Regions from separate parts of the Paucibacter sp. B51 genome, predicted to be linked through region 2. Evidence: predicted binding sites of a transcription regulator. Region 2 holds the regulator's gene; each other region holds the start of a gene.

Region 1 (3,971 bases), 1.6 Mb from region 2:
CGGCTCAGCACCCCCTCGGACAGCAGCTGCCCCAGGCGCATCAGCAGCCAGGCCTCGCTGCAGCCCAGCTCCTCGGCGACGGCGGCAAAAGGCCGCGGCAGCAGGGGCAGCTCGCCTTGCAGGCGGTTGATCAGGGCGGCGTCCAGTGCGTCCAGCCTGGCCTCTCGGTGCTCATGCATGGGCGGCCTCGCTGCTGTTCACGCCGCGGACATAGCGGGGCCCGCATTGCTTGAAACGGCGGCTGCTGAACAGCTGCTCCTGCGCAAAGCCGCCCAGGCCGGCGGCCGCCACCGCCTGCGCCAGCCATTGCCGCACCTCGGCGCGTTCGCGGCCGTGCAGCATGCAGAAGAGGTTGTAGGGCCAGCCGGCTGCGCGACTGCGCCGATAGCACAGGGTCACGCCGGGCTGGCGGGCCAGCAGGGCGGCATGGCCGTCGACCAGGGCGTCGGGCACGTCGAAGACGCACATGGCATTGGCGCCGAAGCCCAGCTCATGGTGGCGCACGATCAGGCCGAAGCGGCGCAGGCTGCCGCGTTCCAGCCAGCGCTGCAGGGTGGCGATCACGCGCGCCTCACCGCCGCCGCCGGGCTTGTCCTCGTCGCCGCCCTCGCTCCAGCCCAGCTGCCGGGCCCAGGCCTGGTAGGGGCGGTCCAGCAGCGGCAGGCCCTGCTCGACGCAGGCGGCCAGGCCGCGCTCCTCGGGGCTGAGCGCGACGTTCAGGCTGCCGTCCGCTGCGGCTTCGCCCATGCGGCTCGGGCAGTCGGGCCGTTGCGGATGGCGCAGATCGAAGCCCAGATTGATGCGGTAGGCGCGCTCCATGGGCAGGCGCAGCGTCGCCAGGCCGCACTGCCGCTCCAGCGCGTCCAGCTCGGCGGCAAGGCTCTGCGGGTCGGGGCCGGTCAGCACGAACCAGAGGTTGTAGACATGCTCGCGCTCGTAGTTGTGGTTGACGCCGGCCATGGCGTTGACCTGGGCGGCCACCGGCTCCAGCCGGTCGGCCGGCACGGCCATGGCGCAGAGCAGGGCGCTGCCGGCCGCACCCGGCGCCCAGATGCCGCCGATGCGCGAGAGGCTGCCGCGCTGCTGCAGCAGGCGCAGGCGGGCCAGCACCTGGGCCTCGCCCGCACCGTGGCTGTCGGCCAGGCCCAGGGCCTCGGCCAGGGCCGCTAACGGCCGGCGCTGCAGCGGGAAACGCTGCTGCCAGCGGTTCAGCAGCTCGCCGTCCAGCTCGCGGGCGTGCATGCTCAGGGTCTCGTCCATGGCGGCCTGCTCCCGGCGTCTCAGAAGCCGCTGCGCTGGGCGCGGCTGGTGAAGAAGATGCCGCTGGGCGAGGCGGCCGCCAGCCGCGCCTGGACGACGAAGCTGGCGGTGTCGATGACGCTGATCTGGTTGTCGTCGCGGGCCGAGATCCAGACCGACTCGCCGCGCGGGGTGAACTCCATATGCAGCACCGCGCGGCCGGGCTTCAGGGTCTGGATGATCTGGCGGCTCTGGGTGTCGATGACCTGCACGCGGTCGTAGTCGGGCAGGGCGAAGTTGACCCAGACCTGGCGCCCGTCGGGCCGCGCCATCACGAACACCGGCTGGCCGGCCACGGCGATGCGGCCGACCTCCTGCCAGCTCTCGGTATCGACCACCATCACCTCATGCCGGCCGATGGCGGGCAGATAGGCGTGGCGGCCGGCCACCGCCCAGCCGCGCAGATGCGGCATCTTGAACACCGGCAGCGCCTGCTGGCCACGGCCATAGCCGGCCAGGATGCGCTCGACCCGCGGCTCGGCCGCCCAGAGGTCGATCTTGGCCAGGCCGTCCTCGCCGAACAGGCCGGCGATGTAGTGGCGGCCGTCCGGCGTGATCAGCGCGTCATAGGGTTGGCGGCCCACGTCCTTGAACTTCTGCAGCTGCGGCGGCCGGCCGGCGGCGATGCCGCTGAGGTCGGCGATCCAGATCTCGCCCGCGTCGAACAGCGAGAAGATGAAGCGCTGGCCGGGCAGCTCGGCCAGGCCGACCACGCGCGAGCGCTGGCCTGGCGCGTACTCGGCCGGGATGTCGGCCACCTCGGCCAGGGTCACGCTGTCGAAGACCTTGATGCCGCCCGGCTGGTAGTTCTGCGCCGCCACCAGACGGCCGTCCTGCGAGATCGCGCCGCCGATCGAGTTGCCGCTCTGCTGCACCCGGGCGAGCAGGCGCCGGCTGGGCAGATGGACCTTGCTCAGCGCGCCGTCGCGTCCGAACACATAGGCGTGGGCGCCGTCGCGCGAGTAGACCAGGGAGGCGTGCGAGAGATCGCCCAGGCCCTCGATGCGGCCCAGCAGCTCGCGCCGGCTGGTGTTGAGCAGTTGCAGGCTGCCGCTGGCGCGCTCGACCACCAGGCCGAGGTCGCCGGTGCCGACGATGTGCTGCGGGCCAGGCTCGGTCGCAGCAGGGCTGGCGCAGGCGCTCAGCAGCAGGCTCAGCAGAAGACCGGACAGGCCGGCCAGGCAGCGGGTGGGGAGGTGTTTGACGGGTTTCATTTCTGAGCTTCCGTGCCGCTGGCGGCGGGTGTTACGTGCTGCAGCTGGCGGGCCAGCCAGTCGGCCTCGGCGGCGCTGATCATGCTTTTCCAGGGTGGCATCGGCGTGCCCGGCCGGCCGTGAAAGATGGTGGCGGCCACGGCCTCATGGGGCAGCTCGCGCAGCGCCTCGGCGGTCAGCGCGGGGCCCAGGCCGCCCTTCAGCTGCATGCCGTGGCAGGAGCCGCAGTCCTGGCGCAAGATGCGCAGCAGCTGCAGCTGGCGTGCGGCGCGGGGCTCAGCTTCCGCGGACTGGGTTGGCGCGGACCGGACCGGTGCGGTCGGAAGCACGCTCAAAAAACACGTTATCAGCAGGGCTTGCAGGCGGTGGTTCATGCGTCCATGCTCGCCGCTCGCTCGCTGCCTGTCCTTGAACTGCGTCAAGGACCGGGACGCCGGCCCCTGTCCACAATCAAGTCCAGCAGCAGCGGCCTTTCTGCCGATGCCGGAGCCCTCGATGAACGCCAGCCACAGCCACTCCTTGCTCTCCACGCAGCGCGCCCAGGTCACCCTGGTCGGCGCCGGACCCGGCGACCCCGAGCTGCTGACCCTGAAGGCCGCCCGCGCGCTGGCCGAGGCCGATCTGCTGCTCTACGACCACCTGGTCTCGGAGCAGGTTCTGGCCCTGGCCTCGCCGCAAGCCGAGCGTGTCTTCGTCGGCAAGCAGAGCGGCCGCCACCACCTGAGCCAGGCAGCCATCATCACGCTGATGATCGAGCTGGCGCGCGGCGGCCGGCGGGTGCTGCGGTTGAAGGGGGGCGACCCCTATATCTTCGGTCGCGGTGGCGAGGAGGCCGAGGCCCTGGCCGCCGCCGGCATCCGCTTCGAGACCATCCCCGGCATCAGCGCGGCCCAGGCCGCCGCCGCCGCGGCCGGCATCCCGCTGACCCACCGCGACCATGCCGGCACCCTGGTCTATGCCACCGGTCACCTGCGTGCCTGCACGGCCGCGCAGGCCGGAGCGGAGGGGGAAGAAGAAGCGCTGGCGCTGGACTGGGCCATGCTGGCGCGGCCGCAGCAGACCGTGGTCATCTATATGGGCCTGGCTGGCCTGCCGCTGATCAGCCGCCAGCTGATCGCTCACGGCCTGCCGGCGCAGACGCCGGCCGCCCTGGTCGAGAACGCCAGCCTGCCGCAGCAGCGCTGCGTGCGCGGCAGCCTGCAGGCCTTGCCGGACCTGGCCCTGGCGCATGGGCTGAAGTCGCCGACCCTGCTGCTGATCGGCGCGGTCACCGCCTTGCACGAGGTGCTGGCGCCGGCGATGGCGGCGCCGCCCGAGCTCAGCGATGCCGCTGGAATCTGGAGTCAGGCTTCGGCGCGAGACTATTGCAAGGTGTAGCTGGCCAGCTGCTGCGGCTGCAGGATGTGGATGTCGCGGCGCGAGATCTGGATCAGGCCCTCGTCCTCCAGCTCGCGCAGC
Region 2 (3,971 bases):
ATCAGATGATGCGGGAGAAGCGCTCACGGCTGCGATCGGCTTGCAGGTATCGGTCAAACACCATAGCAACTGCGCGCACGAAATACCAGCCCATGGGCGTGACCTGGATGGCCCCCGGCTCCAACACGACCAGGCCTTGCTCGGCCAGCTCGCGGATGCGCTCCATCTCGGGCTTGAAGTACTGCTCAAAGCTGAGCAGATGCGCCAACTCGATGGACTCGAACTCCAGCCGCCCCTGGCACATCAAGGCCATGATGACGGCACGCCGGGCGATGTCGTCCCGCGTGAGGGCCAGGCCGCGCTGGATGGGCAACTGGCCCTGATTCAGCGCGTCGTAGTACTCGTCCAGGGTCTTGGCGTTCTGGCTGTAGCTGGCGCCCACCCGGCCGATGGCCGAGACGCCGAGCGCAATCAGGTCGCAGTCCGGCTGGGTGCTGTAACCCTGGAAATTGCGATGCAGCCGCCCCTGGCGCTTGGCCACGGCCAGGGAGTCACTGGCCAAGGCAAAGTGGTCCATGCCGATATAGCTGTAGCCATGGCGCTCAAAGCCGCTGATGGCCGCGGCCAGCATGGTGATCTTGTCGCCCGCCACCGGCAGCTCAGCCTCATTGATGCGGCGCTGCGGCTTGAAACGCTGCGGCAGATGGGCATAGCCGTAAAGCGCGATGCGGTCGGGCTTGAGCGCCCCCACCTGCTCGATGGTGCGAGCAAAGGACTCGGGTGTTTGCAGCGGCAGACCGTAGATCAGGTCCACATTGGTGGATTCAAATCCCAGCGAGCGGGCAGAGACCATCAAGGCCTCAACACTTTCGTAGCTCTGCTGGCGATGCACGGCCTTCTGTACCTCGGGGTCAAAGTCCTGCACGCCAAAGCTCAGACGGTTAAAGCCCAGCTGACGCAGATGAGCCAGGCGCTCGACGCTGACCGTGCGCGGATCCACTTCAATCGACACCTCGGCGCCCGGCGCCAGGCGGAAGCGCTCCAGCATGGCCTGCATCAGCTGGCTCAGCTCCGCGTCGCTCAGGAAGGTCGGAGAACCGCCACCCAAATGCAGCTGCGAGACCGCCGCGCCCCGGCCCAGGTGCTCCAGGGTCAGGTCCATCTCGGTCACCAAGGCCTGCAGGTACTCGGTGGCACGATCATGGTGCTTGGTGATGACCTTGTTGCAGGCGCAGTAATAGCAGACCGATTCGCAGAACGGAATGTGGACATAGAGCGACAGCGGCGTGTTGCCGCCCACCTGCGAACCGCCCGCGCGTTGCGCCAGCGCCTGCTGGTATTGCTCGATGGTGAAGGCTTCGACGAAGCGATCGGCCGTGGGGTACGAGGTGTAGCGAGGCCCGGATACATCGAAGCGTCGCAAGAGCGCTTCGTTGATTTGTGCGGCTGCGGGCGCACCCGCCGCAGCGCCGCTAGCAGGCTTTGTCTCAGGTTGCCGAGGGCCTCGGTCTTGAATGTTCTGTACCATGGGCCGCACTTTGCCAAGGCTTTGGCGAGCCGACTTGACAAGGATCAAGCTCGGCGCGCATTGTCGACCCAACAATGCACCCATGTTTGAGGTGCATCATGCTCATGTCCGTGAAAAATCTGGAAGTCCCGCAGCCCCAGTCTGCTCCGCCTGCTGCCTGCGAATCCCTTAAAAAGCACACGATGAATGCCACCGTCCCTATCAAGTTTGAGCCGCTGAAGGTCGCCTGCTCCAGTTGCAATTTGCGCGAGCTGTGCCTGCCGGTGGGCTTATCCTCCGGCGACCTGGATCAGCTGGACCAGCTGGTGGCCACCCGCCGCAGCGTGGCTCGAGGTGACACCCTGTTTCGCAGCGGCGACGAGTTCCAGTCGCTCTACGCCGTGCGCACGGGCTTCTTCAAAACCTGCGTGTCCTCGGAAGATGGTCGCGACCAGGTCACCGGCTTCCAGATGGCCGGCGAATTGCTGGGCCTCGACGGCATCAGCACCGACCGCCACAGCTGTGACGCTGTCGCACTGGAAGACTCCCAGGTCTGCGTGATCCCCTTCGAACAGCTCGAAGAGTTGTCGCGCGAGTTCACCGATCTGCAGCGCCAGTTCCACAAGATCATGAGCCGCGAGATCGTGCGCGACCACGGTGTGATGCTGCTGCTAGGCAGCATGCGGGCCGAAGAACGCCTGGCCGCCTTCCTGCTCAACCTTACTCAGCGTCTGCAAGCCCGCGGCTTCTCCGCCGCCGCCCTGGTGCTGCGCATGACGCGCGAGGAAATTGGCAGCTATCTGGGCCTGAAGCTGGAGACCGTCAGCCGCACCTTCTCCAAATTCCAGGAAGAAGGCCTGCTGGAGGTGAAGCAACGGCACCTGCGCATCCTCGACCAGGCCGGCCTGCAAAAGCTGGTCAACAACAGCAACTGCTGAGATCAACGCGCCCGCGGCACGGGCGGCGCAGTCAAACAAAAAGGCCTTCGTGTGAACGAAGGCCTTTTTGTTTGGCGCCACCACGCCGGGCGGGCGAATCGCATTGCGGGATCAACGCGGCCAGCCGCGCGGGTGGGCGTCCTCGGGCAAATCAGGCAAGGTGGCCAGCATGACGCTGACACTGGCTGCCAGGCTGATGACCAACCAAAAGATCATGAAGCTGACGGTATAGACCGCCTGACGCGACCAATCCAGGCGCTCGGCGCCAAACCAGCTCAGATCACTGGGGTCGACGACCGCAAACACCAGAGCCTCCATCACCCCGGCCATGAAAAAGGATGGCCAAGCCACTGCCATGGCCCAGCGGCTGCTTTGCTTGGGAACTGCCGATGCGGACGGATCAGCCGCGTCCATGATCACTGCCCGCCAGTGGCTGCATGGTTGCGCGCTTCACGCGCAGGAACCAGGGCCTTGCTACCGCTGGCCTTGTTGGCCACCACCTTGTCCTCCAGCACGGGGTCGGGATTGTTGATGGCCAAGCTCAGAGTGATGAAGCTGGCCACAATCACCAGCGCCGGGCCGCCAACCACCAGCCACATCATCGGCGTGCGCCACCAGCCAGCGGCCTTGGGGGCCGCCGTGCCATTTTCAGGCTTGAAATTCTGGCTCATGCGTCTCGTCTCCTGTGTGTGTGGGCCAAGCTTGGTTCAGCGCGGCACGATGAAGGTTGATTTTTCATGCACGACGGTCGCACCGCTGCTGGCGCCGTCGAGGCTGCGCAGCTGGAACTCGATCGCGTGCGAGCCCTTGCGATCCTGCGCCGCGCGGGCCGCTGTCTCGGGCGGCACCCGCACCGACAGCGTCAGCCAGCGCGCCTCGGCCGGTGCAACACTGAGCTCAGCCACCTGCTCCAGTTTGATGCCCTCCATGCCGATGACCGTCACCTGATAACGGTGATTCTGTTCGGTGGCGTTCATGACCTGCAATCGGTAGAGGTTCTCGACATAGCCATCCTCCACCACGCGGGCAAGCACACCACGGTCACGCACCACATCGAGCTTGACGGGGCTGCGCAGGAACAAGAGGCTGGCCAGCAAGGCGGTGCACAACACGAACAAAACCACGGTGTAGATCACCACACGCGGGCGGAACAAGCGGCGCAGCTTTTGCGCCGGGCTCAGGTGTTGCTGCAAGCCGTTTTGAGTGTCGTAGCGGATCAGGCCACGCGGGTAGTTCATCTTGTCCATGACGCCATCACAGACGTCGATGCAGGCGGCACAGCCGATGCACTCATACTGCAAGCCCTTGCGGATGTCGATGCCTGTGGGGCAAACCTGGACACACAGGGTGCAGTCGATGCACGACCCCAGTCCCGCGGCCTTGACTTCGTCCACGCTGGCCTTCTTGCTGCGGGAGCCGCGCGGTTCGCCGCGCTCGGCGTCGTAGCTGATGATCAATGTGTCCTTGTCGAACATGGCGCTCTGGAAGCGCGCGTAGGGGCACATGTATTTGCAGACCTGCTCACGCATGAAGCCCGCGAAGCCGTAGGTCGCAAAGGCGTAGAACAGCACCCAGAACCATTCCCA
Region 3 (3,971 bases), 1.7 Mb from region 2:
CATGTTCAGGGCCAGCTTGGCGGCCAGATAGCTGTGGTCGATGCGGCCCAGCATCTCCGCCGCATCGCGGTGAAAACGCCGGCCTTTGTCCCAGGCCCCGAGCGCGTAGTGGATCTGGCCCAGGCCGATGCGCGCCGCCACGCCGGCCGGCAGGTCGCCGGCCAGGTTGGCCAGGTCCAGGGTGCGCGACCATTGCTCGCTGGCTTCGAAATACTCGCCGCGCTGGTAGGCCACGCGGCCCAGGGCCTCGTGCAAGCGGGCGGCTTGCAGGGTCAGGTGGGCCTGAGCCGCCTCTTCCAGGCCGGCGCTGAGGGCGCTTTGCTGCTCCAGCGCCGCGCCCATGCGTTCGGCCAGGTAGAACTGGGCATAGAGACCATCCAGGGCCAGCTCCAGTGCACCGGCGCTGCGGGCTTGCTGGATCAGTTGTGTGTAGGCCGGCAGGGCCAGACGCGGGTGGCGCGCCGCCACCCGATCGAGGCGCTGCAGCGGTGGCGGCACGGCCAGGCAGGGGTAGCTTGGGGCCGCGGGCGGTACGGCTGAGGGCGCGGCGCAGGCGTTGGGCAAGGGCAGCTCACTTTCCAGGGGGCCGGGGGTGAGCCGGGGCGGCACCCCATGGCGGCAAGGATAGCAGTGCGCCGGTGGCGGGGCGCTTCGGGTTGATCCGGGCGCAGCCCTGGCGCCACAGGGATGGACAGCGCACTCAGAACAGGCTGAGGTTTTCTTCCCGGCTTCGTGGCGTGGCGGGCTCGGTATGGTTTTCGCCCGCGGCCGCGGCCGCCCGCTTGGTTTGGCGCGGGCCGGTGGCGGCGCTGCTCACACCGGGCCGGCTCAGATTGCCCACACGCACGCCCAGCAGGCGGATGCGCTTGCCCAGATCCACCCGCTTGAGGCAGGCCCCGGCCGCGCGGCGTATCGCTTGTGCGTCTTGCGTCGGCAGGTCCACGGTCAGGTCGCGGGTGACGGTGTGAAAGCCCTCGAAGCGCAGCTTGATGCCGATGGTGCGCCCGAGGTAGCCCTTGCGCTGCAGATCGCTGGCCAGCTGTTCGCACAGGCGGGTGAAGATGGCGCCCAGCGCCGCGCGGTCGTGCACGGCATGGAGATCGCGCTCGAAGGTGGTTTCGCGGCTGATGGACACCGGCTCGCTGTGCGTGACCACGGGCCGCGAGTCCCGGCCATGGGCGGCTTCGTGCAGCCAGGCGCCAAAGCTCTTGCCGAACTGGGCGATCAGCATCGCCGGCTCGGCCGCGGCCAACTGGCCCACGGTCTCCAGGCCCAGGGCCTGCAGCTTGGCGCCGGCCTTGGGGCCGATGCCGTTGATCTTACGCACGCCCAGCGGCCAGATGCGGGTCTGCAGGTCATCGGGCGCCAGCAGCAGGGTGATGCCGTCGGGCTTGTCCATCTCGGAGGCGATCTTGGAGAGCAGCTTGTTGGGCGTGATGCCGATCGAGCAGGTCAGGCCGGTGGCGCGCAGCACCGAGTTCTTGATCTCGCGCGCCACTGCCCGCACGCCGCCCAGGGGGTCAAAACCCACCGGCTCGCGGATGCCGGGTACCTCGCCCAGGTCGATGTAGATCTCGTCGATGCCGCGGTCCTCGATCACCGGCGCGATTTCGGCCACCGCTGCCTTGAACAGGCGCGAGTAATGCCGGTAGGCCTCGAAATCGGTGGGCAGCAGGATGGCATCGGGCGCCCTCAGGGCGGCCTTCATCATGCCCATGCCCGAGAACACGCCCAGGTCGCGCGCCGCGTAGGTGGAGGTGGTGATGACGCCGCGGCCGGTGTAGTCGCGCAGGCGTGAATACTCGCGCGTGCCATCGGCCAAGGTGCGCGGCTCGTGCATGCGGCGCCCGCCGATCACCACGGCCTGGCCTTTCAGATCGGGGTAGCGCAACAGCTCGACCGAGGCATAAAAGGCGTCCATGTCCAGATGCGCGATCAGGCGATCGGGCAGGGCCGTGGAGGACGTTACGAGGCGCTCGGACATGGCCGCCATTGTGGCGCGGCCTGCTGACAAGCGCTGTCAGTGGGCTGGTTTTTTATCCAGCTTTTCTTCAGGCGCTTGGTTCAGCTGCAACCCTGGCTGCCGCAGGAGCTGATGCCGCTGGCTTCGGTGGCCAGGGGCTGGGCGATGGCACCGCTGAGCGGGTCGTAGCCGACCTGGCTCATGTGGAAGACCAGGGCCGCGTCCATCATGTCGGCGTGGGCCGGAAACCAGTTCACCAGCTCGGGCAGCAGATTGCGCATGGGTTCCAGGTCGGCATGGGCATGGGTGTGGGCCAGCACCTGGCGCATCACGTCCAGCACCATGGCGTGCTGCTTGCTGTGGCAGTTGTCGGCGGCAAAGCCGGTGGCCGCCATCCAGCCCTCTTCCATGGCGAAATGCGCCTCGGTATGGCTCAGCAGGCGTGCATACAGGGGCAGGGGATCGGGCTCGGGCTGGGCCAGGGCTTCGCCCAGCTCATTGAGCAGGGCGACGAACTCCTGGTGGGTCTGATCGATCTGGGGCTGGTTCAGGACCAGGGCGTCGGTCCATGCAAGGGTGGTGCTCATAGGAGCGCAAGGGTAGCGCATTTGCCTGCGCGCCGGGCATGGCCGCGTCGCCCGTTTGGGCCGGGCTTGTGGCAGATCAAGTGCGAGCGGCGTATGGCCTGGCTTGCATATCGCCCGTTTTCCGGCTTGTCCTGATCCGTTCGGATCATGCGTCGATGGCGATTGTGAAGATGGCCGGCAGAGCCCGCCCTGCTCGGGCTTTCGGGGCCCGGCCAGGCGCCAAGAATGCGCCTCTACTAGCCAACGCCAAGAAGCGGACCCTCTCCAGCCATCCCAGCCAGAGACGGAATCGCTCACACGCAGACACGGCCTCACCCGAGCGCCGGTGCTTGCAGGCCAGCCATGAACGAGGGAATGCACATCATGATCGACCGCTCCATCGAGCCGGAGGCGCTGCGGCGCCCCACGCTGGATTTCTTTCGCCACCACGGCGTCTGGGCCCTGGGCGTGCGCCTGTTCCGGCGCCTGAGCTTCCGGCTCAAGGCCGCTTGCATCAGCCTGGCCTTCGGCCTGCCCATCCTGCTGCTGAGCCTGAGTTTCTGGCAGGCGCAGCAGGAGGCGCTGGAGACTGTGCGCAAGGAGCGCGCCGGCGTGCGCCTGATGGCCCAGGCCCAGCCCCTGCTGCTGAGCCTGCTGGAGGTGCGCAACGCCACGCGCGCCCTGCTGGGCGGCCACCCGCCGGCCGAGGCCGATCTGGCCAGCGGCCGGCGCCGTGTCGATGAGGCTCTCGCCCGCTTGGCGCAAGGCAGCCGGGAGGACTTGGCGGCCCTGGGCCTGGCGCCTCGCCTCCAGGCTTTGCAGACGGCCTGGGCGCAGACAGCGCAGGCACCACAGGGCGTGGATGAGCAGGGGCGCACGGTGTTTGGCCCGGTGGCGGCCGCGGTGGTCGAGCTGCTGCAAGGCATCGGCGACAACTCGCGCCTGGTGCTCGATGCCGAGCTGGACGGCTTCTACCTGGTCGATGCCCTGGTGCTCAATCTGCCGCGCCTGGCCGATGACCTGGGCCAGCTCTGGGGCTGGTCGACCTTCGGCCTGGCCAAGGGCTTTTACACGCCCGAGCAATTGCGCCGTTATGCCGTCTGGGATGCTGGCGTGCAGAACGGCCTGCAGGCCGTGCGCAGCGATCTGCAGCGTGCCGCGCGCGCCCGGCCTTCGCTCAAGCAGGCGGTGCCGGTCGAGGCCCTCGACGCCGTGGCGGCCTACCGCAGCGAGGTCGGCGACCCCACCCGTTTGCTGGGCACGCGCACGGCCGAGCAGGCCTATCGCCAGGGCCATGCCGCCTTGCAGCAGGCCCTGGGCCTGGCCGAGCAGGGCTTGCGGGCCCTGGATGGCCTGCTGGCCGAGCGCGAGACGCATCTCCTGACCCTGCGCCTGTGGCTGGGCGTGGCCACGCTGTGTTGCCTGGCCCTGGCGGCCTACCT

What was found. Region 2 encodes FNR, which switches genes on or off when oxygen is low (the NO sensors DNR and NnrR bind a similar motif). Its sites were predicted from a motif close to TTGATNNNNATCAA; they were not measured.
Region 1: cobA (uroporphyrinogen-III C-methyltransferase) is a predicted target of FNR. The motif match lies at 2,922-2,935, and genes of this name have one in related genera.
Region 3: OOB33_RS12135 (hemerythrin domain-containing protein) is a predicted target of FNR. The motif match lies at 2,617-2,630, and genes of this name have one in related genera.

What each region holds. Positions count from the first base shown of each region.
Region 1 covers NZ_JAPIVN010000001.1:2,944,684-2,948,654, forward strand. Annotated here, with positions in the region: gene OOB33_RS12635 (Lrp/AsnC family transcriptional regulator) at 1-179, opposite strand, end outside; gene ahbB (siroheme decarboxylase subunit beta) at 172-1,260, opposite strand; gene OOB33_RS12645 (cytochrome D1 domain-containing protein) at 1,281-2,513, opposite strand; gene OOB33_RS12650 (c-type cytochrome) at 2,510-2,887, opposite strand; gene cobA (uroporphyrinogen-III C-methyltransferase) at 3,009-3,890, shown strand; gene OOB33_RS12660 (Crp/Fnr family transcriptional regulator) at 3,875-3,971, opposite strand, start outside.
Region 2 covers NZ_JAPIVN010000001.1:4,574,562-4,578,532, forward strand. Annotated here, with positions in the region: gene hemN (oxygen-independent coproporphyrinogen III oxidase) at 2-1,468, opposite strand; gene fnr (fumarate/nitrate reduction transcriptional regulator Fnr) at 1,651-2,385, shown strand; gene OOB33_RS19280 (hypothetical protein) at 2,497-2,742, opposite strand; gene OOB33_RS19285 (hypothetical protein) at 2,802-3,056, opposite strand; gene ccoG (cytochrome c oxidase accessory protein CcoG) at 3,093-3,971, opposite strand, start outside.
Region 3 covers NZ_JAPIVN010000001.1:2,831,499-2,835,469, forward strand. Annotated here, with positions in the region: gene OOB33_RS12125 (sensor histidine kinase) at 1-564, opposite strand, end outside; gene dinB (DNA polymerase IV) at 701-1,984, opposite strand; gene OOB33_RS12135 (hemerythrin domain-containing protein) at 2,065-2,550, opposite strand; gene OOB33_RS12140 (methyl-accepting chemotaxis protein) at 2,914-3,971, shown strand, end outside.